Regions from separate parts of the Mesorhizobium sp. WSM4308 genome, predicted to be linked through region 1. Evidence: riboswitches for the same ligand, from Rfam matches in the RefSeq annotation. Region 1 holds a riboswitch; the other holds the start of a gene.
The links. A riboswitch is a leader RNA that binds a small molecule or an ion and turns the genes downstream of it on or off. The one in region 1 is predicted to bind thiamine pyrophosphate.
Positions count from the first base shown of each region.

Region 1 (15,827 bases):
CTCGGCGCGCTATCGCCGCGCACTCGCAACGCCCAGGTGGCGCTGTTCCAGTCCGGCGATGTCGACTATCTCGTCGCCACCGACGCCATCGGCATGGGTCTCAATCTCGATCTCGACCATGTCGCCTTCGCCCAGAACCGTAAATTCGACGGCTACCAGTACCGCAACTTGACGGCGGCCGAGCTTGGCCAGATCGCCGGCCGCGCCGGCCGGCATCTGCGCGACGGCACGTTCGGCGTCACTGGCCAGGTCGACCCGCTCGACGAAGAGCTGGTCAAGAAGATCGAGGGCCACGACTTCGATCCGGTGAAGGTGCTGCAGTGGCGCACCGCGCATTTCGACTTCGGCAGCCTCGATACGCTCAAGCGCTCGATCGAGACCAACGCCCCGGTCGAGGGCTTGACGCGCGCCCTGCCGGCGGTCGACGCACAGGCGCTCGAATATCTCTCCCGCGACGATGACATCCGCGCGCTCGCCACCGATGCAAAGCGCGTCGCGCTGCTGTGGGAAGCCTGCGCACTGCCCGACTACAGGAAGATCGCGCCTGCCCAGCACGCCGACCTGATCGCCTCCATCTACATGGACCTTGCCCGTCATGGCCATGTCGACGAGAACTACATGGCCGAGCAGGTGCGCCGCGCCGACACCACCGAGGGCGACATCGACACGCTGTCGCACCGTATTGCCCAGATCCGCACCTGGACATTCGTGTCGAACCGGCCCGGCTGGCTGGCCGATCAGGCACACTGGCAGGAAAAGACGCGCGAAATCGAAGACAGATTGTCGGATGCGCTGCATGAGCGGTTGACGAAACGCTTCGTAGACCGCAGGACTTCCGTCCTCATGCGGCGCCTTAGAGAAAATACCATGCCTGAAGCCGAAATCAGTCCTACCGGAACCGTCCTTGTCGAAGGCCACCATGTCGGCGAGTTGCAAGGGTTCCGCTTCACCGCCGACCAGACCGCCGGCGGCGAAGACGCCAAGGCCGTGCGCACGGCCGCGCAAAAGGCGCTGGCCGCCGAGTTCGAGGCGCGCGCCGAACGCTTCGGCGCCTGCGCCAATGGCGACCTGGCGCTTGGCTCGGACGGCACGCTGCGCTGGATCGGCGCGCCGATCGGCACGCTGGTTTCCGGCGAAGACGCGCTGAAGCCGCGCCTCGTGCTGCTGGCCGACGAACAGCTGACCGGTCCGGCACGCGACAAGGTCGCCGCGCGCGCCGAACGCTTCGTCAACTTCCAGATCGAAACGCTGCTGAAGCCACTGGTCGACCTGAAGAACGCCGAGCAGATTTCCGGCATCGGCCGAGGCATCGCTTTCCAGCTGGTCGAGAATTTCGGCCTCATCAACCGCCGCGATATCGCCGAGGAGATGAAGTCGCTCGACCAGGAGGGTCGCGCGGCCCTTCGCCGGCTCGGTGTGCGCTTCGGCGCCTACCATGTCTTCGTGCCGGCACTGATCAAGCCGGCCCCCGCCGGGCTGGTGACCTTGCTGTGGGCGCTGAAGAACGACGGCAAGGACAAGCCTGGTTTCGGCGACGTCGTCCACGCGCTGGCGTCCGGCCGCACCTCCGTGGTCATCGATCCTGCCTTCGACAAGGCTTTCTACAAGCTGGCCGGCTATCGCAATCTCGGCCGCCGCGCCGTGCGCGTCGACATATTGGAGCGGCTGGCGGACCTCATCCGTCCGGCAACCAACTGGAAGCCCGGCCTCGGCCAGCGCCCGGACGGCGCCTATGACGGCCATTCCTTCATGGTGACGCCGCCGATGATGTCGATCCTCGGTGCCACCGCCGACGACATGGAAGAGATCCTCAAGGGCCTCGGCTACCGCGCCGAGCCGAAGCCGGCGGCGGAGGTCAAAGCACGGCTCGAGGCGCAGGACACCGCCGCGCGGGAAGCTGCCGCCGCGAAACTTGCGGCGGAAGAAGCCGCGCGCGCCGAGCAGGCCAAGGCAGCCGAAGCCGCCGCTACGGCCGCGGCCGCGGAGGCGGCGGTCGAGGGTTCGGAGCCGGCAGCCGCCGAGGCCGCCGTCGAAGCGCCGGCCGAGGTCGTCGCGGAAACGAGGGCAGAGCCTGCCGCGGAAGAAGCTCCGGCAGAAGCCGCGCAAGAAGTTCCGCTCGTGGCGGAAGCCGTTGCTGACGTTGCTGTCGCCGAAAGCGATAGCGCCCTTACCTCCCCCTCGATGGGGGGGGTCGCGGCGCGAAGCGACGCGGGTGGGGGTGACAGCGCCGACGATGCACGTGGTGGCGATGAAGCCAACGATTCAGGCAGTGCCGACGGCACCGCCGCTCCCCCCACCCCGGCGCCGCGCGCCGACCCTCCCCACGAAGGGGAGGGTGAGACCAGCGAGCCCATCGCCGAAGCCGAAGTGCCCAAGCCGATCCTGCTGTGGCGCCAGGGCCGTTTCGAACAGCGCCCCCGCCATCACGAAGGCCGCAACAACCGCCAGCGCAACGGACAAGCGCGCGGCCGTGGCAATGCGCCGGCCGAGGCCGTCGCTGCTCAAACCACCGGCGCGCCCGGCGAACGTCCCGCTCATGAGGGGCGTCGCGATGGCGCCGGCAAGCCGCGCTTCGACCGTTCGAAGTTCAAGCCCAAACCACAGGGTGAAGGCGAACAGCGCCGTGACGGCCGCCCGCAGGGCGAGCGTCGCGAAGGCCGACCCGACTGGAAGGGTGGCCGGCCCGAGGGCAAGGGCGGTCCCGATCGCGGCAAGGGGGGCGCAAAGCCTGCTTTCCAGCCGAAGCCGCGCGAGGAACGTCCGATGCGCTTCGATCCGGATTCGCCGTTCGCCAAGCTCGCCGCCTTGCGCGACCAGTTGAAGAAGTAGGCTCGGTAGGGTCCGATGGTTGCCGAAGGCCGCCAGCGCATCGACAAATGGCTGTTCTTCTCGCGCGCGGTGAAATCGCGCTCGCTCGCGGCGAAGCTCGTCGTCGCCGGGCGCGTGCGCATCAATCGCGACAAAGCAGCGCAGGCCTCCGATCTGGTCAAGCCGGGCGATGTGCTGACCATCACGCTCGACCGGCGCATTTTCGTCTGGAAGGTGCTTGGCGCTGGTGTCCGGCGCGGCCCCGCGGAGGAAGCCCGCACCCTCTATGAGGATATGTCGCCGCCGCCGACACCGAAGGGCGAGGCGCTTCCCGACGCCATGCCGGCGCTGCGCGAGGCCGGCAGCGGCCGCCCGACCAAGAGAGAGCGCCGCCAGACCGACCGCCTGCTTGGCGAAGATTGAAGCTGGCCGGCCAGATCGCGGGCCGCGATCCCGGGGCAATGGCGGACGCAGGGCAGAACGGAACCCGGCAAACAAGATGCTCCCGGGACATCAGCCGCCCTTGCCGCGCCTGCCGCCTGGAATTCCATTCCGCAAACGCCGGGGCGGCCGCGCATGGCAACCCTTGCAAGCGAGAGGCAAAGGCGTTACCTCACGGAAAAAGCCCAAGAAACTGGCCCATTAAGCTGGGACGTCCCGGAGCCGACCGATGACCTATGTCGTGACCGACAATTGCATCAAGTGCAAATATATGGACTGCATCGAGGTCTGTCCGGTCGACTGTTTCTATGAAGGCGAGAACATGCTCGTCATCCATCCCGACGAGTGCATCGACTGCGGCGTCTGCGAGCCCGAATGCCCGGCCGACGCGATCAAGCCCGACACCGAGCCAGGTCTCGACAAATGGCTGCAGATCAACACCGAATATGCCGAGAAATGGCCCAACATCACCGCCAAGAAGGAGCCGCCGGCAGACGCCAAGACCTTCGACGGCGAGGCCGGCAAGTTCGAGAAATACTTCTCCGCCGAGCCCGGCGAAGGCGATTGACAATGCGGCCGTAAAGGCTTGTATGACGCAGGGTAACAGGCAGATCGGATTAACCGCCTTGACAGGCGGCGATTGGTTGTGGCCTTCGCTTACGCAGCAAAACCTTGATTCTTCCGACTTTTTGTGCTACATCAGCGAAACATGCCGGTGACACAACGTCGATTTATGGCGCAGACGCCCCAAATCACTGAAAGGTGAAAATCCCAGTCCGGACCAGAGCGATCTGGGGTCAGGCGGTCGCAGTTCGTGCGGTTTGCCGGTCCCGACCTTTCCGGTGGGTTCATCTGTTGTGCGGCTAACGATCGGGTTCTCCGGTCGCACGAGTTCAGCCGGCACCGCCGCCGGCCCATAACAAGGAGTTCAGGGCGTAATGGCAACGATCACCCCGCAGAAGAAGTCCACTGGTGCGCGTCACGGTTTCAAGACCGGCGAGTACATCGTCTATCCGGCGCATGGCGTTGGCCAGATCGTGTCGATCGACGAGCAGGAAGTGGCCGGCCATAAGCTGGAACTGTTCGTCATCGACTTCCAAAAGGACAAGATGCGCCTGAAGGTGCCGGTCGCCAAGGCGACCTCCATTGGCATGCGCAAGCTGTCGGAAGAGGATTATGTCGAGCGCGCGTTGAAGGTCGTGCAGGGCCGCGCCCGCGTCAAGCGCACCATGTGGTCGCGCCGCGCCCAGGAATATGATGCCAAGATCAATTCTGGCGACCTGATCTCCATCTCGGAAGTCGTGCGCGACCTCTACCGCGCCGACAACCAGCCGGAGCAGTCCTATTCCGAGCGTCAGCTTTACGAGGCGGCACTCGACCGCATGGCCCGCGAGATCGCGGCCGTCAACCGCATGTCGGAAACCGAAGCCGTGCGCCTGATCGAGGTCAACCTCAATAAGGGCCCTAAGCGCGGCGCCAAGGCCGACAATGAGGAAGCCGAGCAGGAAGAAGCTGCCTGAGATCTTGTGCCTTTAAGTTCACGAAAAACCCGGCCTCGCGCCGGGTTTTTTGTTTCTCGGACAAGGCAGGGGTCGGGGCTACACCTGACCGCCGCCTTCCTTCTCGGCCTCCTGCTTCAGCGTCGCGATGAAGCGCTTGGTCCGTTCGCGCTCCGGATTGCCGAACAATGTGGCCGACGGCCCCTGCTCGACGATAACGCCCGCATCGAGGAACACCGCTTCCTGGGCGATCTTGGAGGCAAGCCGCAGGTCGTGCGTCGCCATCACCATGGTCGTGCCTTCGCTGGCGAGCTTGCCGAGCACGTCGACCACCTCTTGCGCCAGTTCCGGATCGAGCGCCGAAGTCGGCTCGTCGCACAGCAGCACCTTCGGCGACGGCGCCAAGGCGCGGGCGATCGCCACGCGCTGCTGCTGGCCGCCTGACAGCGTCGCTGGCCACGCATCGGCCTTGTGCGCCATCCCGACCTTTTCCAGCAAGGCCAGCGCCCGCTCACGCGCCTCCCCGGGCGACCATTTCAGCACGGTCACCAGTCCCTCCATGACGTTCTCGATGGCGGTGCGGTGCGGGAACAGCTGGAAATTCTGGAACACCATGCCGGTCTGCAGGCGCAGCCGCCTGATATCGGCGGCCGGCACCTTGATGCCCGGGCGAAACTCGAGCGTCTCGTCGCCGATGCGCACCGTGCCCGAAGTCGGGATCTCCAGGAGGTTGATGCAGCGCAACAGCGTGCTCTTCCCCCCGCCCGAAGGGCCGACCAGTGCCGTGACACTGCCTTCGGCGATCGCGACCGTCACGCCCTTGAGCACCAGATTGTCGCCGAAGCGCTTTTCGATATTGGTGAGGCCGATCATGCGCGCGCCTCCAGGAAGCCGCCATAGCGGTTGAGCCGTTCCTCCAGCCGCGTCTGCAGGGCCGACAGCACGGAACTCATCGCCAGATAGAGGATCGCCGCCTCGACATAGAGGATCAGCGGCTCATAGGTGGTGGCGACGATGCGCTGCGCCGCCTGGAACATCTCGGGCACGGTGATGGCGGCGGCCAGCGAGGTGTCCTTGACCAGCGAGATGAAGGTGTTGGAGAGCGGCGGCACCGCGACGCGGCCGGCTTGCGGCAGTATGGTGCGCCGCATCGCCTGGCTCCAGGTCATGCCGATCGAATAGGCGGCTTCCCACTGGCCCTTCGGCACGGAGCCGATGGCCGCGCGGATGATTTCCGACGTGTAGGCGCCGATATTCAGCGTGAAGCCGATCAGCGCTGCGGTAAAAGCATCGAGCAGGATGCCGACCGACGGCAGGCCGTAGAAGATCAGGAACAGCTGCACCAGCAGCGGCGTGCCGCGGAAGATCCAGACATAGAAGCGCACGAGCATGACCAGCGGCTTCGGCCCGAACAGTCGGCCGAGGGCTGCCCCGAGGCCAACGGTCAGGCCCAGCACGAAGGACAAGAGCGTCAGCGGCACGGTGAAAATCAGGGCGGCCCAGAGCAGCGAAGGCAGCGACTCCAGCATCAGTTGCAGCCAGTGCGGCACGAAAGACCCTCCAGAATGGTCGAGATGGCTTCATTGAAGCGCGAATGCGTCAGCCATATCTAGACAAAAGCGGCGAGTCGTCAAAGACGGCCCGCCGCTGGTGCATTACAGGGGCGACAACTCGCCCTCACTCGAAATTACTTCGAGACGTCCTGGCCGAAATAGGTGTCGGCGATCTTCTTGTAGGTGCCGTCGGCCTTGATATCGGCCAGCGCCTTGTTGATGGCGGCAACCAGTTCCGGATCGCCCTTGCGCACGATGACGCCGGAATAGTCGGCGTTTTCCTCTTGCGCGGCGATCTTCACATTGGCGTCGGGCTTGTGCTTCTTGAAGTCGAGGAACGACAGGCTGTCATTGATGGTGGCGTCGGCGCGGCCGGTCAAAAGCAGCTGGATAGACTGGTCGAAGCCGTCGGTGCCGACCAGTTCGGCGCCGTTCGCCTCGGCCAGCTTGCCGAAGTTCGAAGTCAGCGACTGCGCCGACTTCTTGCCCTTGAGATCGGCGAAAGTCTTGATGTCGGGGTTGTCGCCGCGCACGATCAGCACCGCCTTGGAGGCGATGTAGGGATCGGAGAAATCATACTTGGCCTTGCGGGCGTCGGTGATGCCGACCTCGTTGATGACGGCGTCGTAGCGCTTGACGTCGAGACCGGCGATCAGCCCGTCCCATTTGCCCTCGAGGAACTCGACCTTGACGCCGAGCTTGTCGGCGAGCGCCTTGGCGATCTCGACGTCGAAGCCGACCAGCGCGCCGGACGCGTCATGGTAGGTGAAGGGCGCGTAGGTGCCTTCCGTGCCGACCTTGATGACGCCGACCTGCTTGATCTGATCGAGATTGGCGCCGGCATGGCCTGATGTGGCCGCCAGGGCCTGCAGTGTTCCGGCGACGATAAGCGATTTGAGCCATTTCATATTTTTGTGATCCCGTCCTGGCCTGATGTCTGGCCTGCTGTGAGGGTTGGAAAATGACAGATGCGAGCCGAAAGAATAAGGAACCTGATTTCAAAAACAAAGAAATCCTGAAACCAAATTCTCCAAATACGAGTCCGTGCAGCGACTGAACGTCCCCGGAGACCGCGTCGAAATCGCCCGGACAGCATCACTCGCCCGCCCGCGCCAGCGGAACCTTTCTCGCGCATGGCAGTTTTGGCTGTTCTAGGGCGCGACGCCGCGATTTCAACCGGTGCCCTGCCAAGTTCGTAACATCGGGTATATCGCCTGAGCAGGGAGCGCCTCATGATGGAAGATACGGCAGGACGGATCATGGTCCGCGCGGCGATGAAGGCTCCCTATCTCGAACGCGACGAGGAACATCGGTTGGCCTTGCTCTGGAAGCAAGACAACGACCAGAACGCCCTGCACAGCATCACCGTGGCCCATATGCGGCTGGTCATTTCCATGGCCTCGAAATTCCGCCATTACGGCCTGCCGCTCGGCGACCTGATCCAGGAAGGCCATGTTGGCCTGCTCGAGGCCGCCGCCCGCTTCGAGCCCGAGCGCGAGGTGCGGTTTTCCACCTATGCGACGTGGTGGATCCGGGCCTCGATGCAGGACTACATCCTGCGCAACTGGTCGATCGTGCGCGGCGGCACCAGTTCCGCGCAGAAAGCCCTGTTCTTCAACCTGCGCCGCCTGCGCGCCCGGCTGGCGAACGGCGCCGAGCCGCTTTCCAACACGACGCTCTACCGCGAAGTGTCGGTTGCGCTTGGCGTCTCCGAGGCTGACGTGGCGATGATGGATTCACGGCTGTCGGCGCCCGACTCCTCACTCAACATGCCGCTTGCCGACGATGCGGGCGCGACCGAGCGGATGGACTTCCTGGTTTCCGACGATCCGCTGCCCGACGAGATCGTCGGCGACAAGATCGATGTCGCGCGCCGTTCGCTTTGGCTGCGGGAGGCGCTTCACGCGCTGAACGCCCGTGAACTCAGGATCATCGAGGAACGCCGGCTGAACGACGAGGGCGCCACGCTCGAGGCGCTCGGCGAGACGCTCGGTATTTCCAAGGAACGCGTCCGCCAGATCGAGGCCCGCGCCATGGAAAAGCTCAAAGTGGCGCTGGTGAAGCAGAACCCGGAATTTCTGGCGACAGCCGCCTGATTCCGCGCAGCGGGATCCTATTTGTCGGTGACGATCTTGACCTTGTCGCCGGCCGAAACCGCGGCCCCCGGCGACAGCGCGTTGAGCACGCGGAACAGATCGAGCTTGCGGTCGACGCCGACCATCTGCGCGGCGAGCGATCCCATGGTCTGCCCCGGCTGCACGGTGAGCACGCGGATGTGCAGCGGCTTCAGAGCCGCTTTTTCGGCGGCACTCAGGATGCGGAACGACCCGCTGACCGAACGCGCCACCGCCTCCAGCGAGGTGCTGGCCGAGGGCGCCGCGGTCAGCAACCGGTAGACCTGGCCGCCGGCACGGATCACCGCGATGTCGAACTGCCAGCCTTCAGCACTGGCATGCGCGGTCGCGGCCTCGTTGCCGTTGATGGTTTCCTGCTTGACGCTGCTGTCATCGAGACCGGCCACCCAGCCGCTTCTGATGTAGTCGGTCAGGGCGCGGTTCTTGTCGATCGAAACCCCGTCGAAGCGGATCGCAATGTCGCCCGGCCCGGTCGCCGTCACCGCCGCCGCCGAATTGTCGATGATGAAACCGTCCGGCACCGTGAACGACACGCCGAGACCCGGATGCAGGAAGGTCTCGCCACGCACATAGCCTTCTTCCGGCGTGTCGCCATAGAGCAGGCCGTCTATGCCGGCGAGGAAGGAATCGCGGTCGCGGGTGCCGACGCCGGGCGCGCCGAACTGGCGGGCATGGCGCTGCGCCAGGTCGATGCGCTGCGGCGTGTTGGGGTGCGTCGCCAGGAAGTCGAGGCTGGCGTCGGTGGCGCCGCTGATCGAACGGAAATCGGTATAGGCCGACATCGACTGCAGGAAGCGGCCGGCGGCATAGGGGTCGTAGCCGGCTTCGCCGATCGACTTGATGCCGATGGCGTCGGCCTCGAGCTCCTGGTTGCGCGAGAACTGCGCCAGCCGGAGCTTGCCGCGGATCAAGGCAGCCTTGGCGGTCGGGCTGTCGCCGAGCACATCGGAAACCACTTTGGTCGCCAGGCCTTCCTCGGCCTCCAGCTGCTGACGCTGCAGGCCGTGATTGGCGGTGACGTGGCCCATCTCATGCGCGATGACGGCGGCGAGTTCGGACGAATCATTGGCCAGCGCCAGCAGACCGCGCGTGATGTAGAGATAGCCGCCCGGCAGCGCGAAGGCGTTGACGTTGGGCGAATTGAGGATGGTGATGCGGTAGGTCTGGGTCGGGTTCGCCGACACAACGGTCAGATTGCCGACGACCTTGGCGACCATGCGCTCGAGCTTGGGATCGGAATATTCGCCGCCATAGGTCGCCAGGATGCGCGGATGCTGCGCCTTGGCCAGTTCGGCGAGCTTGTTGTTGGCACTGACATTGTCGACCGTGATCGGCTTGTCGGACGGCTGGAAGCCGGATTCCTGGACTTCCGGAGGCGTGAACATCTGGCAGCTTGCGAGCGTCACGGCAAAGCCGGCCAGCGCCAGAAAGCGCGCTAGCGGGTTCATTCGTAGCTTGTCGACGCCGATCGCCAGAGCGGCTTCCTTTCAGGTCCCGGCGCATGACCAAGAAAATCGGGAGCGATCTTCGGAACCTGTCATGCGCAAATACAAATTTCTACGGCACCCGATGCGCGTCCCCTGGGGCGCGCGGCGGATGCAGTAGGCAAATCACGGCCTGTGCCGGACCAGTAGGGCGGACCTAGCCACACTACTTCTGCCATGGCAAGCAAGCGCCCCTTCGCCTGATACCGGTTTGACCGTAAATTATGTCCGCTTCCGGGCAATATCTCGTGATACGGCATTGCCGGCACCTGCACCGATATAGCGCCGGAACGCCTCCGGACCAGCCCCGGCAAAGAAATCGTCCGCGCTGCCGGTGGCGGCAACGGCGCCATCGTCCAGAAACACCACATTCTGGCCGATGCGGCGGGCGTCCTGTGGCTGGTGCGTGACGAACAGCACCGTCATGCAGCGCTCCGCATGCACACCGGCAACCAGGTCGAGCATATCGTCACGCAAGGCGGGCCCGAGCGAAGCGAAGGGCTCGTCGAGCAGCAGCACCGGGCGATCGCGCACCAGCACGCGCGCCAGGGCGACCCGCTGGCGCTCGCCGCCGGAGAGTTCGCGCGGCAGCCGCTTGTCCTTGCCGCCAAGGCCTGTGCGTTCCAATGCCTCGGCAATGGCGGTTCGATCGGCTTCGGTCAGCCGCAGCGATGGCGAGCGGCCGAGCCCGACATTCTGCTCGACGGAGAGATGCGCAAAAAGGTTGTTTTCCTGAAACACCATCGACACCGGCCGCGCAGCCGGAGGATCGGCGCCGACATCGACACCGCCGATCAGCACACGGCCTGACCGCGGCGTCTCGAAGCCGGCGACGAGGTTGAGCAGGGTCGACTTGCCCGAACCGCTCGGCCCCATGATGGCGGTGATTTCCGCCGCCGCGAAGGCGACATCGAAGGTGAGCGGCACCTCGCCATAGCTGAACGAGACCTTGTCCAGCCGCACCGGAACACCCTTCCCTCTCATCGCCCCGTCAGACATTGCAGACCTTGTCTCGTCCCAGCCAGTCCGCCGCCAGCACCAGGGCGAGGCAAACGAGGCCAAGCAACAGCGCCAGGCCGGCGGCGTCCTCGGTGCGGTAGCTGCCCATGCGCGCCAGGAGAAGGTAAGGCAAGGTCTGCACGGAATCACTGCCGAACAGTGCGATGACGCCGAGATCGCCGAGCGACAGCGCCATGGCGAAGGCGAAGGCGGTGGCGAGCGGCCGCCGCAATGACGGCCAGTCGACCAGCCGCAGCCTCGCCCACCCGGAAATGCCGAGCTGCGCGCAGAGCCGTTCGTGGCGCTCGCTCGCCGCGTCATAGGCGGGACGGACGGCCCGCAGCGCGAAAGGCATAGCCATGACCGCGTTGACGGTGACGACCATGACCGGGGCGATGGCAAAGACATCGCCGGCATGGCGCAGCAGGAGGAACCAGCCGGCTCCGATGACGATCGGCGGCACGACCAGCACAAAACCGGCGCCGGTATCCGTGGCATGTTCGAGCAGTGTTCGTGGACCGGCGCGGCGGTTCAACGCGAGTGCCCGCCGCGCCATGGTCAGCGCCAGCGACAGCATCACCGAAAGCAGCGCCGACAGGAAAGCCAGCACCGCACTGGTCAGCGTCGCCTGCCGGACTGTGGCCTCGCCGGCGAGCCGGCCGAGATCGGCGCCCAAGCCTGCCGAGACGGTCGCGGCCATCGGTCCGACAACGAACAGCAGCGCCAGCACGATGAGCACGGCGTTGAGTGACGCCTCCGTCGTATTGACGGAGAGATAACGGCGCGCCGCCACCGGCAGGTTGGTGTCGCCGACGACATTGGCGCCAAGCCGCGTCAATGCCAGCACCATGACAAAGGTCAGCGCGATCTGCAGCAAGGTCAGGGCGACCGCCCGCGCCGGGTCGAAATCGAAGCGCAGTGCCTGGTAGATGCCGACCTCCAGCGTCGTCGCGGCCGGGCCGCCGCCGAGCGTCAGCACGATGGTGAAGGAGGTGATGCAGAGCATGAAGACCAGCCCGGCGACACCCGGCAGAGCGGCGCGCAGCGTCGGCCATTCGATCAGCCGGAAGGCCGGCCGCGCCGCCATGCCGAGCTGGCTTGCCAGCCGCCACTGGTCGGCGGGAATGGTCTGCAGCGCCTCGAGGAATAGCCGGGTCGCCAACGGCAGGTTGAAGAAGACGTGGGCCACGAGAATGCCGGACAAGCCATAGATGCCTGGCCAACCCTGGCCGCCGACGGCGCTGAACAGCCCGGCGAAATAGCCGGCACGGCCGTACAGCGCCAGTATGCCAAGCGCCGCGACGATCGCCGGCAGCGCCAGAGGCACGGCGAAGAGCTGCAGGATGAAGGCGCGGCCGAAGAAACGCGGATGCCGCGACAGGGCGCGCGCCACCACCAGCGCCGGGATAACCGAAAGCAGGGTCGAGAGGGTGGCCTGCCAGAGCGTGAAGCGCACAACGCGCAGCAGATAGGGATCGAAGGCCACCCAGGCTCCCGAGAAATCGTGAGCGCCTTCGACAAGCAGCCCGGCAAACGCGCCGCCGATCAGCAGCGTGATCGCGCCGAGCGCAATGATGCCAGCGCTGGCGCGGGGATCAGCGCGTTGCACGATCGACCGCCAGTCTCCGCATAGCGACACTTATAGAAGGTTGCGTTCCTTGGCGCCCCCCTCTGTCCTGCCGGACATCTCCCCCACAAGGGGGGAGATTGGCTGTTTCAGCGCCTCGCTCATACCTATAGCGTCGGCGATTGGCGAAATCACCGATAGCATTCGATCTCCCCCCTTGTGGGGGAGATGTCCGGCAGGACAGGGGGGGGCGCCGTAGAGCACTCATCTTTCGATCATATGGCCAAACTATTTGCTCATCACCGCCAGCCATTCATCCACCCAGGCCTTGCGGTTGGCGGCAACCTCCTCGGGGCTGAACAGCAGGGTCTTGGCCGGCTTGACCAGTTTGTCGAAGGCCGGGTTGAGCGGTTTGTCGGTCTTGCCTGCCGGGAACATCCAGTTGGTCTCGGGAATGGCATCCTGGAATTTCGGCCCGGTCATGAAGGCGATGAATTTTGCAGCCAGCGGGTTCTTGGCTCCGGTCGTGGTGATGCCCGCGACTTCGATCTGCAGATATTCGCCTTCCTCGAAGGAAGCGGCCTGGTAGCGCTGCGTGTTCTCGGCGACCATGTGATAGGCCGGCGAGGTCGTGTAGGACAGCACCATCGGCGCCTCGCCCTTGGTGAACAGGCCATAGGCCTCGCTCCAGCCCGGCGTCACGGTCAGCACCTTCGTCTTGAGCTTGGCCCAGGCTTCCGGCGCCTTGTCGCCATAGACCGACTTCACCCACAACAGCAGGCCGAGACCCGGCGTCGAGGTGCGCGGATCCTGGATGACGATCTTGTCGTCGGCGCTGCCTTCGACCAGTTCCTTCAGGCTCTTCGGCGGCGTTTTCAGTTTTTCGGTGTCATAGACGACGGCGAAGTAGCCGTAGTCGAAGGGAACAAAAGTATCGTCGCTCCAGCCACCCGGCACGTTGATATCGGAGACCGCGCCATGCGGGGCAAACAACCCGCTGGCCTTGGCATCGGCGGTGAGATTGGTGTCGAGGCCGAGCACGATATCGGCCTTGGTCGACGCGCCTTCGAGCTTGACGCGGTTGAGCAGGGCCACACCATCGGCGACCGAGACGAACTCGACGTCGCAGCCGCATTCGGCCTCGAATTCCTTCTTCACCACCGGGCCTGGACCCCAGTCGGCGGTGAAGCTCTCATAGGTGTAGACGGTGAGCTTGTCCTTGGCCAAGGCCGGCCCGGACAGCGCCACGACCATGGTCGAGACAAGAGCGTATAAAAGCGTGCGCATCGGCGCCTCCTTCGTTCGAATTGAAAGGAATTGAGGCGTCGGACTATCCGAAACGTCTAATCCCTCCGCCGGTACAAACCGGATCAGGTTCAGCGGGTTGGCGAGACTGCCTCTCAGCCGGTCCGCGAAGATCGCGTCCGGCACCCCGTTAGAGCGTTTTGACACATAGGCCGGGCCGGGGAACCGCGCAAGTGGCAGTTTGCCGGCCTTCCGTTTCCGCTGCCGGGCTGGTACAGGCCACCGGATATGAGCACATTCACCATTCTGCTTGGCGGCGATCTCATCCGCACGCCCCGGCTCGACCGCCAGGTCGAAGGCTCGCGCGTCATCGCCGCCGACGCCGGCATCGGCCATGCGCGGCTTCTGGGTCTTGTGCCTGAATTGTGGGTGGGCGATTTCGATTCCGTGCCGGCCGACCTGCCTGACGATCTCGCCGCCGTGCCGCGCCGGACCTTTCCGGCGGAGAAGGACAAGACCGACGGCGAACTGGCCATCGCGGCCGCACTCGAGCGCGGCGCGACCAGCCTGGTGCTGGCGGGCGCGTTCGGCGGCAAGCGCGCCGACCACGCTTTCCTGCATCTGGCGCTCGCCCTGCGCCTGGCCGAGGCCGGAACGGAGGTGCTGTTGACCAGCGGCGCCCAGGAAGGCGTACCCTTGGCGTTGGGAACGGCCGGCTTCGACTATGCCGACGGCACGCTGTTTTCGATCCTCGGCTTTTCCGAGCTTGTCGGCCTGACCGTCACGGGCGCCAAATGGCCGCTCGACCAGGTCGAAGTGGCCTTCGGTTCGTCGCTGACCATCTCCAACGAGGTCAAGGGCCGCCTCGACATCGCGCTCGGCCACGGCCGCGCGCTGCTGCTCGCTCATCCCTATCCACTACCTGAAAGCTGACATGGCCCCGCCCCTTCTCAATCTCGACGGGATAAAACTGACCTTTGGCGGCGCACCGCTGCTCGACGGCGCCGCCTTGACCGCTTCGGCTGGTGACAAGATCGCGCTGGTCGGCCGCAACGGGTCCGGCAAATCGACGCTGCTCAAGATCGCCGCCGGCCTGATCGAGCCGCAGGATGGCGAGGTGTTCCGCCAGCCCTCGGCAACCGTCCGCTATCTGCCGCAGATGCCCGACATGGAAGGTTTCGCCACCGTGCGCGCCTATGTCGAGGCGGGGCTTGGGCCAGCCGACGATCCTTACCGCGCCTCCTATCTGATGGAGCATCTTGGTCTCACCGGCGAGGAACGGCCGAGCGATCTCTCAGGCGGCGAGGCCAGGCGCGCAGCCCTGGCCCGTGTCATGGCGCCGGAGCCTGATATTCTGTTGCTTGACGAGCCGACCAACCATCTTGACCTGTCGGTCATCGAATGGCTGGAAGAAGAGCTCGTGCGCACCTCCTCGGCGCTCATCGTCATCTCGCACGACCGCCGTTTTCTCGAGCGCGTGTCGCGCGCCACTGTCTGGCTCGACCGTGGCCAGACCCGCAGGCTGGACAAGGGCTTTGGCCATTTCGAGGAATGGCGCGACCAGGTGCTGGAAGAGGAAGAGCGCGAGCAGCACAAGCTTGGCCGCCAGATCGTGCGCGAGGAGCACTGGCTGCGCTATGGCGTGACCGCACGGCGCAAGCGCAACATGCGCCGCTTGGGCGAGCTGCAGACCATGCGTCAGCGTTTTCGCGGCCATCGCGGCGCCGAAGGTACCGCGACCATGGTGGCGAGCGACGCCGCCGAATCCGGCAAGCTGGTGATCGAAGCGAAGAACATCGAGAAGAGCTTTGGCGACCTCACCGTGGTCAAGGGCTTCTCGACCCGCATCCAGCGCGGCGACCGCATCGGCCTCGTCGGACCGAATGGCGCCGGCAAGACGACGCTTTTGAAGATGCTGACCGGCGAATTGGCGCCGGATGCCGGCTCGGTGCGGCTCGGCACCAATCTGGAAATCGCCACGCTCGACCAGAAGCGCGAGGCGGTCGATCCGCAGGAGACGCTGGCGCAGTACCTCACCGACGGGCGTGGCGAGAATCTGGTCATCAATGGCGAGCAGCGTCATGTCGTCTCCTACA
Region 1 covers NZ_NSFW01000003.1:323,214-339,040, forward strand. Annotated here, with positions in the region: gene CK227_RS07410 (helicase-related protein) at 1-2,829, shown strand, start outside; gene CK227_RS07415 (RNA-binding S4 domain-containing protein) at 2,845-3,231, shown strand; gene fdxA (ferredoxin FdxA) at 3,479-3,817, shown strand; gene CK227_RS07425 (CarD family transcriptional regulator) at 4,188-4,769, shown strand; gene CK227_RS07430 (amino acid ABC transporter ATP-binding protein) at 4,848-5,621, opposite strand; gene CK227_RS07435 (amino acid ABC transporter permease) at 5,618-6,298, opposite strand; gene CK227_RS07440 (amino acid ABC transporter substrate-binding protein) at 6,436-7,209, opposite strand; gene CK227_RS07445 (RNA polymerase factor sigma-32) at 7,534-8,397, shown strand; gene CK227_RS07450 (M48 family metalloprotease) at 8,415-9,884, opposite strand; gene thiQ (thiamine ABC transporter ATP-binding protein) at 10,143-10,919, opposite strand; gene thiP (thiamine/thiamine pyrophosphate ABC transporter permease) at 10,912-12,528, opposite strand; gene thiB (thiamine ABC transporter substrate binding subunit) at 12,775-13,773, opposite strand; TPP riboswitch at 13,817-13,931, opposite strand; gene CK227_RS07470 (thiamine diphosphokinase) at 14,020-14,664, shown strand; gene CK227_RS37795 (ABC-F family ATP-binding cassette domain-containing protein) at 14,666-15,827, shown strand, end outside.

Region 2 (15,827 bases), on a different contig from region 1:
ATGCGGGCCAGTTTCGAGAAGGACGGCATGTCGGCCTCCGGCTGGCACTGGTTGGCGAGTTCCAGCAGCCGGATCGGAAAATTGACGGCGTCGCGGCTCGACGCCGACATGCCGTTGGATCGCTCCTCGCCGGTTTCACTGGCCTCGGCCTTGCGCAGCGCGATGTCGATCTCCTCCGATGTCAGCACCCCCTTGCGAACCAGGACGTGGTTGATCGACGCGACGGCCATCAGCAGGCCTTCGAGTTGCAGATTGGCGACGTTCATGGGGTTCCCTCCATTGACCAAAGGGGAAACGCACCAGCGGCGTTTCCGATCCGAAGCCAGGCGCGGACGCGTCAGATCCTGTCGGAGAACAGCACGACCACCAGCAGCAGGATCGCCGCAGCTGTCCCTGTAGGCCGCCAGGCCCAGCCGCGCGAGCATGGCCAGACCGGGAACACGCCGACCAGGACCAGCATGACGGTGATGATGGTGAAGGCGCCGGGGATACCAATCCGCCGGATGCGGGCACCGGCTAGCCCTTCCGCTTCAGATAATCACCCAGCGGAATGTCCGGCGACTTGGTCTTCCACGGCGTCGATGCCTTAAAGTCGGCCGCCTGAAGTTTCGCTTCGTCGGCGTCGCGCAGTTCGCCTGTCATGCCGGCGACGGCGATCTTGGCGCCATGGCGGCCCTGGCGATTGGACCGCGCCTTGAACAGCGGAATGGCCTTGCGCTTCGACTTGTTGTTCTCGCCATAGGCATCCCTGCCATCGCGCTCATAGGAGAGTTCCTTGTCCGCCGGCGGCGAACGCTGCTCGCGACCTTTTTGATCTCCCACGGTAACGCGCTCCGATCCCGATAGCTGACTATAGACCGAATTCTCATGTCACCGCAAAACGACCCTGATTGCTTGTGTTGCATTGAGGTGTCCACGTGAAGCGTCCGAGGCGCCTATTCCTGCGTCAGGCGCTCGCCATATTCGCGCCACACCGCCTTGACGTCCAGGCTGCCGAGGCGCGGGATCGACGGATCGCCGCAGGTGATGGCGACGGCGCTGATGTCGTAGTTGGGGTAGGCGTTGGCGACGAAGCGGATCGCGTCGCCAAGCGAGTTCACGCGGATGATCGGATCAGCCTGGCCCTGACCGGTGCTGCGCACACCGGAAACCGTGGCTGGAGCATGCCGCATCCTGAAGACGGATGCCATGGCTGGTCTGTCCATCGCCCTCTCCTGCAAGGCCGTACGACGCGAATCATTCCATGAGCTTCTTCTGATGGTCCCACAGCTGCCGGCTGATGAAAAGCCGGCTATCCGGTTCGGGTTTCGGCGACGGCGCGGGGCTTGATCGAGAAGGAGGCTTGAGAGGTTCCATGATCTAGGAATTTTTTCCTTGACCGGGTGAGGGCAGCCATGCTACATATTTGTCCATGGTGCTGATTTGCGCCAACGACCCGCCGCCGAGGCGGGTTTTGTGTTTCTGGCGCCTTGGCAGCCGCCGGCCGCCAACTTTGTATGCTGGCGGGCCGTAGGGCGCGACCTTTGCGGGAAATCCAATGAGCCAACGCTACGCCACGATCATCACCGACGATGACGGTCGCGAAATCGTCAGCGCCATCGGCGCGTTCGAGGGCGCGCCGCCGAAGGTGCGGTTGGGGCGCGTCGAGCCGGTTGCATCGGGCGTGCTGATTGGCATGGTGCGGGATGCTGGAGGTGGCTTTGGTTTTTCCCAGGCCGGCATTGGCGGCCACGCCATGGGTCTCGTCCTGGCGCGGCTCAGGGCGCAGGCCAGCGTGGCAAAACGCGCCAGTGCGCCAGAACCCGCCGCGACCGCAAAGCCGAAGCGCGCGAAGAGGGCCAAGGTGGCGAAAAGGAAATCCCGCGCGAGGAACCCGGCCAGATCGGTGCCGAAGACCGGCTTGGCGGCTTGCGCAAACGCAGCCAGCACCATGGATCAAGTCGATGGCTGACGAAGCCGCCGCCGGGCCGGCGCGCCGCATGACAAAGCCGGCAAGGCGCAAGCCCGTCGCCAGGGCTGCCTTGGCGCCGAAGACTCGCGCGACGCGGACGAAGAAGACGCTGGGCGATGACTTTCTCGCCGCCTTGCGGGCCGATTTCCGCGCGCATGGCGCCGGCGTCATCGCCGAGGTGCGGGCCGACAAGCCCGACCAGTATCTGAAGATCGTGCTGTCGGTGCTGCCCAGGGATTTCGATGCCGCCATCAACCATCTGGACGCCTTTTCGGATATTCTGTTCGAGGTGATCGTGCAGAAGTTCAAGTCGGCGACGGAAGACTGAAAGGCCGCCGAAGCGGGCTTTCGCATTTCCGATGGTTGCTTCATGAGGCAGGCTGCACTGCGAGAACGCGCTGATGGCTGCGCAGCCCGATATATGTGCCTCTCAATGGAATCTGGTTTTGAAGACGCGAAAGACCTCGCACCAGAGGCGGAAATCGGCCAGTCGCCCGGCGAAGTGTGCTTCCATGGCGCAGTAGGCCGCTGCGGTCTGCGCTTCCGGCCCATAGAGCTCGATTGCGGCAATTACTGCATCGTTGGGATCGGCAAAATCTGAAAGCCTCAGTGCCGCGCCATTGTCTGTCCGGAGCATCGAGCAATACCTTCTGTTCAGCGCCTTCATGCCGCATATGTGGCGCAAATCATGCCTGCGGCCCAGCGGCTTGGTTGCTAGTGGGGACTGGCAGCGGAAGGCCACTGGGCCTGACCGGCAGGGCCTTGAGATGGCAGCGCCGACTGGTGAAGATATTTGCACCCCTGCTCTTATCAGCGAAACGTGCGAACGAAGGAAGGGCGAGGCGCGCTGGCTGCGGCCGGCGGGTTTTTCGACAGCTGCTCGCTCCTTGAAAAACCGCGATTCAATTAGCTCCCGCTGAAATCGCTCCGAAACGCCTTTTTCGGGGCGGAATGGGGCACCAATCGAATGATGCGCTGGCCTCCCGTATCATTGCAAAATACATGGCCGGCATCATTGGGGAAACCGAACTGATTTCGATCTCCAGGCAACCATGTTGAGCCAAATCGCTCGTCGATCGCATGTCGCCGGTATTCGGAACGGAAACAGGCTTCGCAGCTTCTATCTGAGCGAAGCTTGTTGAGGCAGGGCCTAATGTTCAGTGACAAGGAAACCCGATTATTAGAGGCTGGGCTGTTCATGGCGGTGCCGCTCTCAATCCTCATCGCGGTCTTGGTGGTTAGCCTTACGTTTGGCTGGTTTGGGTGACGGATTGCACGCGGCGGGGCGCGATCGACGGCCAGTATCTTCACGTTCATTCCTGCCTACGAAGGCTTGCCGTGCGTCCGAGAATTCGCGCCTGACGGCTCGATCGAGCCAATGCCCGCCTCGGCCCGCGCCGAGGCGGGCTTTTTGCGTTTGTGGCGCCCGCCCGGCCACTGCTATATCCCGATGAAAGGTTGCCGAACTCGCGGCGGCGTTGATCCAGCCCGGGGTTACGGATGCAGATTGAACGATATGATGGGGACCGCGAAATACTGCTGCCGCTGTTTGCCCTTGCCGACGATTCCCCCACGCAGGTTTCCAGCTATATCGATGAGGGCGAGGTGCTGGTCGCGCGAGAGGGCAACAGGATCATCGGCCACGTGCAGCTCATCGAGACAGGCGAGGGCGGTGTCTTCGAGCTCAAGAGCCTGGCGGTCCGTCCGGCAAGACAGAGCGAGGGGCTGGGGCGTGCCCTTGTCGCGGCGGCGGTCACCCGCTGCCGCGAGCGTTACGGCCGGCGCCTGATCGTGTCGACCGCGGCGGCCGATATCGGCAATTTGCGATTTTACCAAAGACAGGGCTTTCGAATGTCTCGCATCGTGCAGGATGCCTTCGGGCCATCGACCGGTTACCCCGAAGGCTTGCTTGTGAACGGCATTCCGCTGCGCGACCAGGTGGTTTTCGAACGCGATCTCGGCGCGGATTGAGGGTGAGATCGTCGACCTCGCGCTCCAGCTTTGGGCGCAAACCATCCGATAGCCCGCTCCGGTTCGCCGGGCGGGCTATTTTCGCGTTTCTGGGCCTAGGCGAGGATGTTGACTGCGCGGGCGGCGACCAGTGCGATCGTCAGTAGCGATATCATCGACTCGGCCATCATCAAAAGCTTGGCGCGCTGCGACAGCGGCAAGGTGTCGGTCGGCGAAAATGCCGTCGCATTGGTGAAGGCGAGGAAGAAATAATCGACGAAGCCCGGCAGCCAGTCGCGGATCTCGCGGTCGTTCAAGGTCATTTGCGGGAACAGGAAGTCGGAATGGGCGCGATTGACGAGGCCGCATGTCGGCGGCCCGCCGCGGTCCGTGCTCCAGAACCACAAGGCAAAGACGATGACGTTGGTGACCCAGATGTTGAGCGCGTCGATCAGCAGCGTCTGGCCGCTGGAGCCGGCATGGCCCGCCAGCAAGGCGCGCACCAGGAACACCAGCGAACCACAATTCATGACGCTGACGACGCCGGTCATCACCAGCGCCGTCCTGCGGATGATGACGCGAAACCGGCCGACCAGATACCAGTGCTCCTCCTCGACCGCTTTCTGGCTGGCGACCTGTGTCCAGGCGGTGGCGACGGACAGGGGCACGAGCAGGGCGGCCTCCAGCGCCGGCGCCAGCCAGCGCGGGCCGAACGAAAGATCGTTGATCACCAGGAGCTGCAAACAGATGATGACGAGGACAGCCGCACGTGCCAGCCAGAAGTCGAGCGCGCGATGGTGGATGACGGCATGGTGGTGACGCATCGATATCAGGGATGTTCAGACAGGACCAAATGGGCGGGTGTTCTGCCGGGGGAGGGCAGCGGAGCGCCGAAATTCCTGCCCAATCTTGGTTTTGCAATGGCTTGCAAGTATACTTTTTCGTAAGCTTTGATTATGGGGACTGTTCGGCAAACCGGACGATGTGATTTAAGCGCCGCATGGTGGGAATAAACGACTCCATGGATGGTTGGGCGCCGGCGGGGCTGACTTCCGCCGGCCTCGACTCGTCATCGGTATGGCCCGGCCTGCTCCGCCATCCCTGGTATTTGCTGGCGCTTTTGTGCCTGGTGCAGATCCTGTGCTGGACGGTGGCGCCGGCACTGATCGATCCCGCCCCGCCCGGCGATGTGGTGGAAGGTTTCATGTGGGGCCGCGAATGGGTGCTGTTGACCTACAAGCACCCACAGCTTCCAGGCTGGCTGCTCGAAACCAGCCATCTTCTGACCGGATCGTTCCGCTGGCCGCAATATCTGGTTGCCCAGCTGACGATCTCGTCGACCTTCGTCCTGGTCTACCTGCTGGCCCGCGACATGCTCGGGCAAAGCCGTGCGCTGGCCGCCGTGCTTTTGATGCCGTCGCTCTATTTCTTCGGCTGGCCGACCCCGCAATTCAATCATGACTACGCGCAGATGCCGTTCTGGGCGGCCATCTGCTGGCTGCTCTGGCGCGCCGGCCGTGGCGGCGGGCCGGGCTGGTGGCTGGCGCTTGGACTGGTGTCGGGCGTCGGGCTCTATGCCAAGTTCTCCACCGGCCTGCTGCTTGCCTTCGGCGCGCTCTGGCTGTTGCGCGACGCACGCGCGCGCAGCCGGCTGGCGACGCCCTGGCCATGGCTCGGCCTTGCCGTTTTTCTCGCCGTTGCCACACCGCTGGCCATCGCGCTCTACCGCATCGATTTCCTGCCGCTGACCTATTTCGCCGCCCGCGACCAATGGGTGGCCGAACACCGGGCGCGCCTTTATTACATAGGTGTCCAGATGGCCGGACTCTCCGGCCTTCTTCTGGTGCTGGCAATATCAGGCCTGCTGCGGCGCTCGCCCGCCCCCGAAGTGCCCGTCGAGCGCAGCATTCTGGTCTATCTCGTGTGGATGGGGCTCGGCCCGGGGACCCTGATCATGGTGGCCTCGTTGTTCATTGGCACCGGCGAGTCCTGGGGCGCGCCGATGTACAATCTTGTCGGTGTCACGGTGCTGGCCTTCCTCGGCCACCGGCTCGGCGCCATCGAGATGCGAAGGCTGGCGATCTGCGCGTTCCTCTGCATCGTCACCGTGTCGGGCGCCTATGCTGCGCTGCGCTGGACGGGCTGCAATGTGCGGGGGCGCTTGGATGCCGTCTGCTGGCCGGCGGAGCCGATCGCGGACGAGGCCGAGGCGGTCTGGCACGCGGCGGCGCCCGGCCGGCTCGACATTGTCGGCGGCGATACCCAGGTGGCCTTGCTGGCTGGCCTCAATGCCTATGACAAGCCGTCGATCTTCACCGATCTTGACACCCGGTTGGCGCCCTGGATCACCAGGCAGCGCTTGCGCGACCACGGCATGCTGATGGTTTGGCGAGGACATGGCGTGCCGCCGCAGTTGCGGACATGGCTGGGCAACCTCCCGGTCAAGACCGTTCTTTTCAATTGGTCGCGCACGGCGCCGCCTTTGGCAATCAGCTTTGCTGCCATTCCGCCGGGCACGCTCTATCCGCAGCTTGCCGTCGACAGCCCGACCCGGCATCTGCCCAACTGAAACGGTTCGATCCCCGATCGCGTCGTGATATCGTTCGTTCATGGCCGCGTTGTTTCCACGCGACTGGACGAAGCGGACGACAATGCCCATCTATTGGGAAATCCAATTTTGTCTGCGCAATTCCGGGCGGGAAACGCTCGCATGAGCTGGAATTGCTTTTTGAGGAGACGTGACATGGCGACTTCGACCGAACGCGCAGTGCTTGCCGGTGGCTGTTTCTGGGGCATGCAGGATCTGATACGGCGCTATCCCGGCGTCATCTCCACGCGCGTCGGCTATAGTGGCGGCGATGTGGCCAACGCCACCTATCGCAACCACGGCACCCATGCCGAAGCCATCGAGATCAATTTCGATCCGGCAGTGATCAGCTATCGCACGCTGCTGGAGCGCTTTTTCCAGATCCACGACCCGACGACGCGCAACCGCCAGGGCAATGATGTCGGGTTGAGCTACCGTTCGGCGATCTACTATACGAGCGACGAGCAGAAGCTCGTCGCCGAAGATACCATTGCCGATGTCGATGCCTCCGGCCTGTGGCCAGGCAAGGTCGTCACGGAAGTCGCGCCGGCCGGTGCCTTCTGGGATGCCGAGCCCGAGCATCAGGACTATCTGGAGAAATATCCAAACGGCTACACCTGCCACTTCGTCAGGCCGGGCTGGAAGCTGCCGGTTCGCGAGAAGGCCGCATCCTAACGATTGGGCAAAAAGCATCGTTGGGAATGATATCGAAAAGCCGCCGGATGTCCGGCGGCTTTTTCAGTTTGGGCAATCACTTACTTGCCGCAGTTGTTGTCGTTCACGGTGGGGCCGTCGCGTTGCCGTTGGCATCGGACTGCGCGCCTTGCGGATTGGTCGGGCAATTGCGATCCGCATCGGAGTTCATGTCGCCCGGCGCGATGGTCGTGCTGTTGGTAATTGCCGGATCGACCGTATCGGGCGAAGCCGGCGTGCTCGGGTCTACAGTCACTGACCGGCCGCTGCCGCCGGACCCATCCATGGCGTTTGCGGTGTTGCTGGTGCAACGCTTTTGGCCCGGTGCGCTGAAAAAACGGCTTCCCCTTCCGTTGGAATGGTGCTTTAACGCGCTCATCCACAGGGGTGCTCCGTACGGTCGGGGCTGAGACGGGGGCGGCAAGCCCACAGACCCTAGAAGCTGATCTGGGTAATACCAGCGGAGCGAGGCGGGCGATGTTTTCAGGCGCACAGATTTCCCTTTATCCCATGGCCGACGATTTCGTCGGTGTCATCTTGGGCGCGCTCGGCGCGCTCGACCCCTACCGGGACAGGCTCCGTATCGAGACCGACGACATCTCGACCTTGCTGGTCGGGCCACCCGAAGTGTTGTTCCCGGCGCTGCGCGACCTGTTCGTGGCGGCGGCGCGGAGCGGCAAGCATTGCGTGCTGTCGGCCGCCATTTCGCGCGGCTGTCCCGGCGAGCCGGACGATCCGATCTGCCGCTCCGACGCGTTTGGCGGGCCTGTCGGGCCGCTCGGGCCGCGCAAGGAAGCCGCCATCACCGCCGTGCGCAATGCTGCTGCCACCGGCCAGCCGGCGGCGGCGCAATTCTCGCTCTATGTGATGGGCACCGGCGACCACATGGATGAGATCTATGGCTGCATCGATTTCCTGAAACAGTCCGGCGTCTACGATCGCTCCAAGAACTTCTGCACCAAACTGCGCGGCGATACCGGCGCGATCTTTTCGGCGCTGAATGAAGCCTTCTGCCGCTTCGGGCCGGGCGCCGGCCACGTAACCCTTGACGTCACGGTTTCCGCCAACAGCCCCACCGCTGTCTGAACAGAACGCGCCTTCGTCGCGCGGCCGTCAAGGTTATCCTCTCTTGGTCTCATCGTCGTCAAGCCGCCCGCGGCAGCTCGCGGGTCTCTTCGCCAAGGCAGCACCGGCCGTGATGTCGGTCGGGTTGCTGCTCGTGGCCTGGGAACTCTACGCAAATTATTCCGGCATCAAACCGACGATCCTGCCGGCGCCGTCGCGCGTCTTCGAACAGGCAATGCTCAATCGCGAGGCGCTGATCGACAACGCCATTCCCACCATCCGCGCCACGCTGATGGGCTTTGCCTGCTCGCTCGGCGCCGCTTTCGCGCTGTCTATGCTGGTCGACTTCTTCCAGCCGCTGCGGCGGGCGCTGTTTCCTGTCTTCATCGTCAGCCAGACCTTGCCGCTGGTGGCCATCGCGCCGCTGGTGGTGTTGTGGTTCGGCTTCGGTTTGACGCCGAAGATCATGCTGGTGGCACTGGTCACCTTCTTCCCGATGCTGGTGGCTCTGGTGCAGGGCTACGAGGCGACCGAGGTGGAGATCGGTCAGATGCTGCGCGCCATGGGGGCAGGGTGCTGGCGTGTCTTCGTGCTGGCGCGGCTGCCTTCGGCACTGCCGTATTTCTTCGCCGGCCTGCGGATATCCATCACCTATGCCGTGGTCGGCGCCATCTTCGCCGAATATGCCGGTGCGGCCAAGGGACTAGGCATCTACATGCTCAACGCCAAGAACAATTTCCGCCCCGATCTGGTGCTGGCCGCGGTCGGCGTCAGTGCCGCACTCACGCTGATCCTGTTTGGGCTGACGGCGCTCTTGCAGCGCCTCGCCATGCCCTGGGAACGGATCGACCGCCAGCCGGCAGGGAAGGGGCCGGGGCGATGAGCCGGCTCGAATTGCGGCATGTGCGCAAGGCGTTTGGCGGCCTCGACGTGCTCGCCGACATTTCGCTCAGCGTCGGTGCCGGCGAATTCGTCTCGATCCTTGGGCCTTCGGGTGCCGGCAAGTCGACGCTGTTCCAGCTTCTGACGGGTGCCGAGCATGGCGAAGGCGAGATGTTGTTCGACGACATGCCGCTCGACGACCATGGCCGGCATTTCGCATTCATGCCGCAGCGCGACGCCCTGATGCCGTGGCGGCGCATCCTCGACAACACGACACTCGGGCTGGAAGTGCAAGGCGTCGGACGCCAGGCGGCGCGGGCGCGGGTCGCGCCGCTGCTTGCCGAGTTCGGGCTTGCCGGCTTCGAGCGGCATTTTCCGGCACAGCTTTCCGGCGGCATGCGCCAGCGCGCGGCGCTTTTGCGCACCGTGGTGCAGGAGCGCGACATGCTTTTGCTCGACGAGCCGTTTGGCGCGCTCGACGCACTGACCCGCGCGGCCATGCAGCGCTGGCTCGAGCAGATGTGGCGGCACCATCGTTGGACGGCGCTGCTGATCACCCATGATGTGCGCGAGGCGGTGTTCCTGTCCGACCGCATCTATGTGCTGTCGGCGCGCCCGGCCCGTGTGCTGCGCGAGATCACGGTGCCCTTGCCGCGTCCGCGCGATCCGACCGGCGCCGCCGCGCAACAGGCCGGCGCACTCGAGGCCGAGATCCTCGACATCTTGCTCAACCCCCAACCATCCAAAGGACATGACCATGACTGATCTGACACGCCGGCAGGCTTTGCTGCTCACCCTTGCCAGCGGTCTTCCGCTGATCGCCGGAGCGAGCCGTGTCTTCGCCGCCACGCAAAAAATCACCGTCGCGCTGGACTGGACTGTCAACACCAACCACATCGGGCTGTTCGTCGCCCGCGACAAGGGATTTTACCGCGAGGCCGGCCTCGAGGTCGACATTTTGCCCTACAGTGATACCGGCGCCGGCACGCTCGTCGCCAACCGCGTTGCCGATTTCGGCATCAACGGCACCATCAGCCTGTTCACCCAGAAGACCGCCGGGGCCGACTTGAAGGCCGTCTACGCCGTGGTGCAGTCGGAAACCGGCCGCGTGGTCTTCAATGCGGCGCGCAGCGAGATCAAAAGTCCGAAGGACCTTGACGGCCTGACCTATGGCGGTTTCGGCAGCGCCTGGGAAAACGCACTGATCTCGACCATCATCCGCCATGACGGCGGCAAGGGCAATTTCGAAGGGGTGACGCTCGGCACTTCCGCCTATGAAGCGCTGGCCAATGGCTCTGTCGACTTCACGCTCGAAGTCTCGACCTGGGAGGGCGTCGAGGCCGAACTCAAAGGCATCAAGCAGCGCAGCTTCGTCTATGCCAACTACGGTGTGCCCGACGAGCATACGACGCTGATCTCCTCGAGCGAAGCCTATCTCAAAGCAAACCCGGCACTGGCGTCGGCTTTTATTCAGGCAACGCGGCGCGGTTATCAGTTCACCATCGATCATCCAGCCGAAGCCGCAGCGCTGCTGATCGCCGCCAACAAGGATGCCTTGACCAGTCCGGCGTTGATCGAGGCGTCGCTGAAGGCGCTGATCGACGGGCATTATCTGCGCGCGAAGAACGGCGCCATCGGCACGATGGATCCGGCCAAGATGGACGCCATCGGCGACTATCTCTTCAAAGCGGGCATCTTGCGCGACGCTGATGGTAAGATCCTGACGCAGCGCCCTGATTTCACGAAGTATTTCGTAAATCTGAATTTGGGATGAGGCTGGACAAGCATCACCCGGTATCGGACGGCCTGTTCCGTTAGGTTCGCATGCGGGGGGCGTCCCGCACCCGCATGCTTTCGCAGGAGTTGTCCCGTTTGATGCCGATCCGATCGTCCCGGTTAACCCCCCGGCAATGGTTGCGTGCAATGGTCGCTTCGAGGGATCATCGGGGTGTTTGCGTTGCTCACGTCAAAAAGTGAAGCGTTTTCGCATAATAATGAGGGCGGATTTTTCTCCGCGGCGCGAAAGCGTGACATACTGGTCGATCTGCGCGAAGGCTTTTTTCGCCTCTGTGCCCTGGCCTGCGCGGGGCTGTTCGTCTATCGCGGCATGTCCCAGCTCGTGGAGGACCCGACCCGGATCAACGCCGCGCTGGTGGCGATTTCCGAGATCCTCACTTTCACCTGGCTGCTTCTGTCGCGGCGTCCGGTGACGCGTGACTGGAATCCGCTTACGGTCGTCGTCTCCGTGACCGCCAGTTTCGGTGTCGCGTTGATCAGCCTCCAGCCTGGCATAGCGCTTGTTCCGGTCTATTTCGCCGCGCCGCTGCAGTTTGTTGCGCTGTTGTTCGTCATCTGGGGCAAGATATCGCTTGGCCGTTCCTTTGCCATCCTGCCTGGCAATCGCGGCGTGATGACGGGCGGCGCCTACCGGATTGTGCGGCACCCGATCTATGCCGGCTACCTCGCCGGCCATGTGCTTTATCTGCTGTCGGCCTTTTCCTTCCACAACCTCGCTGTCTATGCGGTAATCACCTACATGCAGCTGTATCGCATCCTGCGCGAGGAGGCCCTTTTGGCCGCCGAACCGGAGTATCGCGCTTACATGGAACGTGTGCGCTACAGGCTGTTCTACCGCCTGTTTTAAGGGCAGGATTGTCGATTGAAGAGGCTGGGGTCCGCGATCGGTCGGTCGCCATACCGGTCCGCGCGTCGGCATTGGTGGCGGAACCAATCCAAGCAATCCGTCCAGCTCGAGCAATCCCTCGTACGCGAGCAATCCCAATCATCCAAGCCTGCCGGGCGTCGTGGCCCAGATGTCCAACAGCCAGGTGGCGCGCATGAAGAAGCGCTGTGTCGACGTGCTCAGCAGCGAGGGCAGCTATGATCGCGACCTGCGTCAGCTCTGCCTTTTGATCGCCCGTCGCTGAAGCCAGGGGCGCCAGGAATCGACGTGCCCAATCGGCGTGAACCTTTTTGACGGTCTGACCTCCGGCCGTTCGGAAGCCCGTCTCTCGGGCGGGCTTCCCGCGTGTCGGGCGCTGTCAATTCCTACCCCGTATCTGTCGGGGTATCGGATCCTTCCTTCGCCGGCGAACATTAGGGGCGGAACGGTAAGGCGGCTCGAACGTTCTCATTTTCGAAACACCGCAAGTGACGGTGTTCGAAACCGGCGCACCAGCGCCCACGGGAGCGGGAACCATGACCTTAGGCACAATACTCATCATCCTTCTTGTCCTCGCGCTGCTTGGCGGCTTTAGCGGGCTCGGCGGCGGGCCGTTTTATGGAACCGGCTACTATGGCGGCGGCGGGCTCGGGCTTGTGCTGCTGATCATCATCATCCTCGTCGTACTAGGGCGCATCTAGCGGCTTACAAGCCGCCGGGATGATCGCAATCCCGTGACCATGTCGGGGCCGAGGCGCACCGGATTGTGATGCAAGCCAGCCGGCTTGTGATCCGCCGTCACGCGGGACTGGCGTATGGTGATTTCGGTCCACACCCCCCGTGGAAACAAGAGGAGAGGGTCCCCCCCTTCATCCTCCTCCAAGGCCCGCCCCGGTATCCCGGAGCGGGCATTTTGCCGGGGAGACGCTTGTGCCGTCGGTGTCGCTGATGGTTCCACCCGGGCTTCCAGCTGTCTGACCAACGCCTCGACGAAGGCTGGCCGGAGCCCTTGCTCGGCACGTCATTGGCGATCTTGCTGACGCCATTGTCCGAAACAGGCAATTTCCAGTCGCTGCCTGGGGTCTCGGCATCGCATTGACAGGAGGCTTACAGCCATATATTGAACAGGACTATACAGGTTCATTGAACAGGTATGCATATGAAGCGGCGCATGGTTCAACTGTCTCCCGGAACGGGCAAGCCCGAGCAGATCGCGACCGTTCTGGAACATGAAATCCGCTCCGGCGTGCTCGGCTTCGGAGACCGCCTGCAAAGCGAGAACGAGCTCGTCCAGCGCTTCTCCGTCAGCCGCAACACGGTCCGCAAGGGCCTCGAGGAACTGTCCAGCCGTGGGCTGATCACCACCAAGGTCGGCATCGGCTCCTTCGTCACCTTCGACGGCAAGCCGGTCGACGACGCGATCGGCTGGTCGCGGGCGCTGGCCAATGCCGGCGCCAATGCCGAAACGAGGACGCTGCGGCTGGAGATCATCGAAGACGCCGATCTCGCTGCCTTGCTGGAGATCGAAAGCCCCTTCTTCATCGCCGTCGACCGTGTGCGCACCAATGCCAGCGATGGCCACGCGATTTCCATCGAGCGCAGCCGCCTGCCGCTGTCGCCGGAGCTTGAGGATGTGCCGCTGCGCGGCCTGCGCGAAGGATCGCTGCACCAGACGCTGCGCGGCGCCGGCCTCATCCCCGACCATGGCGAGGAATGGGTCGGCATCGAGATGCTCAACGCCGAGGACGCGGCCATCCTGGGTTGCCCGCAAGGCACGCCCTTCCTGCGCGGGCGGCGGCTGACGCGCGCGGCCGACGACCGGCCGATCGAATATGTCACCAGCCTGCTCAATCCGGCGCATTTCGCGCTGCATATGAGGTTCTGAGCGATGCCGGACACGCTTGATCGCGCCATGGGCGCGCTTGTCGGCGGGGCGCTGGGAGACGCGCTCGGCATGCCGACGCAGCTCCTGTCGCCGGCGCGCATCGCCGAGCTCTACGGCCGTGTCGACGATTTCGTCGCGCCCTTCGCCGAGCATCCCGTGTCGAAGGGATTATTGGCCGGCACAATTACCGACGATACCGAACAGGCGCTGCTGCTCGGCCGCATCCTGGTTGTTTCAGGCGAGCGCTTCGACCACACGCGCTGGGTCAACGCGCTGCTCGACTGGGAGCGCGAGGTCAAGGCGCGCGGCAGCTACGATCTGCTGGGGCCGTCGACCAAGCGCGCCATCGACGCCATCAACAAGGGCGTGCCGGCCGAGGAAGCGGGGCGCACCGGCGACACCAATGGGGCTGCCATGCGCATCGCGCCTGTCGGCATCATGATGCCGCTGGGGCCGCTCGACGCGTTCGTCGCCAAGGTGGCCGAGACCTGCCGCGCCACGCACAACACCTCGATTGCCATAGCCTCGGCCGCAGCGGTCGCGGCGGCCGTCAGCCGTGGCGTTTCCGGCGGCGACTGGCGCGCCGCCTCCGACAGTGCCGTCGCGGCGGCGAGGCGAGGGGCGACACTTGGCCATTGGGTGACCGGCGGCGACATCGCCTCGCGTATCGTCTGGGCGCAGGATCTGGTGCGCGGCAAAGTGGCGGGGGATGCGATCCGGCTGATCACCGACCTGGTCGGCACCGGCGTTGCCAGCCAGGAATCGGTTCCGGCCGCCTTCGCTGTGCTGGAAGTCGCCGGGGGCGATCCCTGGCAAGCGGCTGTGATCAGCGCCAATCTCGGCGGCGACACCGACACGATCGGCGCCATCGCGGCCGGTATGGCCGGCGCCTGCACCGGCTTTTCACTGTTGCCGCAGCAGCATATTGCCAGGCTTGTCGGCATCGACATGTCAGAGGTGCGCGCGCTTGCCGCCGATCTCGTGGCGGCAAGGGTGGCCAAGACCGGGTTCGGCAAGGACGCGGCCGAATGAGCGGGCGCCTCGTCCATATCGGCAGCGCGGTGGTCGACTATGTCTACCGCATCGACGCCTTGCCCGCGCCGGGTACCGAGAAGACGGCATCGAGCTTTGCCCAGGTCGCCGGCGGCGGCTTCAACATGATGGTCGCGGCCTCCCGCACCGGCATGACAGTGGTGTTCGGCGGCCAGCTCGGCAGCGGGCCGAACGGCGATTTCCTGCGCGCCGCCTTCGCCGCAGAAGGCATCGAGACACTGACGCCGCCATCGCTTGCGATGGACAGCGGCAATTGCGTCGCCATGATCTCGAGCGATGCCGAGCGCACTTTCGTCTCGTGGCCGGGGGCAGAAAGTGTGCTCACCCTCGACATGATGGCGCCCGTATCGGTGGCGCCGGACGATTGGGTGTTCACCTCTGGCTATACGCTGAGCTATGCGGGAAGCCGCGACGCGCTCACAGACTGGATCGAGGCGCTTCCTGCGCAAACGCCGTTCGTCTTTGACCCGACGCCGATCATTTCGGACATTCCGCGCCGGATCCTGTCGCGAGTGCTTGCCCGCACCACCTGGCTCAGCTGCAACGCGGCGGAGGCCGCCGACATTGCCGGCTCCGGTGACGTCGAGAGCCTGGCGGCGCGGCTGCTCGCCGACCATTGCCCCCGGGCCGCCGGCGTCGTCATCCGCTCGGCGGCCAAGGGCTGCCATATCAGGCTGGCCGACGGCATGGCGCAGACCATTACCGGCTTCAAGGTCACGGCAGTCGACACCAACGGCGCCGGCGACACCCATATCGGCGCTTTCATTAGTGCGTTGGCGCGCGGTACGCCGCCCTTCGAGGCGGGGCGTTACGCCAATGCAGCGGCGGCCATTTCGGTCACCCGCCATGGCGGCTCATCGGCGCCGACCGATGCGGAAATCCAGATTTTCCTGAGCCAGGCCGCCGCGACCGGCGCGCCGGGCCAGAACCAGAAGGCCCATCAGACAGCCTGACAAGCCCCGCCAAGCGGGCAAACAATGAGAGGAACCGACATGCGCATGCCAAGATTGACTGCCCTGCTGACGGCGACTGCCGTTTTCACCACCGCACTCACGCTGGCCGCCAATGCCGCAGAAGTGCATGTGCTCAACTGGAAAGG
Region 2 covers NZ_NSFW01000009.1:62,175-78,001, forward strand. Annotated here, with positions in the region: gene CK227_RS17905 (hypothetical protein) at 1-266, opposite strand, end outside; gene CK227_RS17910 (DUF3309 family protein) at 338-460, opposite strand; gene CK227_RS17915 (hypothetical protein) at 517-822, opposite strand; gene CK227_RS17920 (hypothetical protein) at 936-1,205, opposite strand; gene CK227_RS17925 (hypothetical protein) at 1,538-1,951, shown strand; gene CK227_RS17930 (hypothetical protein) at 1,944-2,279, shown strand; gene CK227_RS17935 (hypothetical protein) at 2,382-2,618, opposite strand; gene CK227_RS17940 (GNAT family N-acetyltransferase) at 3,452-3,922, shown strand; gene CK227_RS17945 (hypothetical protein) at 4,018-4,725, opposite strand; gene CK227_RS17950 (glycosyltransferase family 39 protein) at 4,923-6,470, shown strand; gene msrA (peptide-methionine (S)-S-oxide reductase MsrA) at 6,645-7,163, shown strand; gene CK227_RS17960 (hypothetical protein) at 7,267-7,560, opposite strand; TPP riboswitch at 7,555-7,668, shown strand; gene CK227_RS17965 (YkoF family thiamine/hydroxymethylpyrimidine-binding protein) at 7,659-8,267, shown strand; gene CK227_RS17970 (ABC transporter permease) at 8,311-9,129, shown strand; gene CK227_RS17975 (ABC transporter ATP-binding protein) at 9,126-9,893, shown strand; gene CK227_RS17980 (ABC transporter substrate-binding protein) at 9,886-10,902, shown strand; gene CK227_RS17985 (isoprenylcysteine carboxylmethyltransferase family protein) at 11,077-11,772, shown strand; gene CK227_RS17995 (DUF3309 family protein) at 12,327-12,491, shown strand; gene CK227_RS18005 (GntR family transcriptional regulator) at 12,950-13,675, shown strand; gene CK227_RS18010 (ADP-ribosylglycohydrolase family protein) at 13,679-14,707, shown strand; gene CK227_RS18015 (carbohydrate kinase family protein) at 14,704-15,681, shown strand; gene CK227_RS18020 (ABC transporter substrate-binding protein) at 15,721-15,827, shown strand, end outside.
Region 2: it holds a riboswitch for thiamine pyrophosphate, as region 1 does, so the genes downstream of both, CK227_RS17965 (YkoF family thiamine/hydroxymethylpyrimidine-binding protein) here and thiB (thiamine ABC transporter substrate binding subunit) in region 1, are expected to answer to the same signal.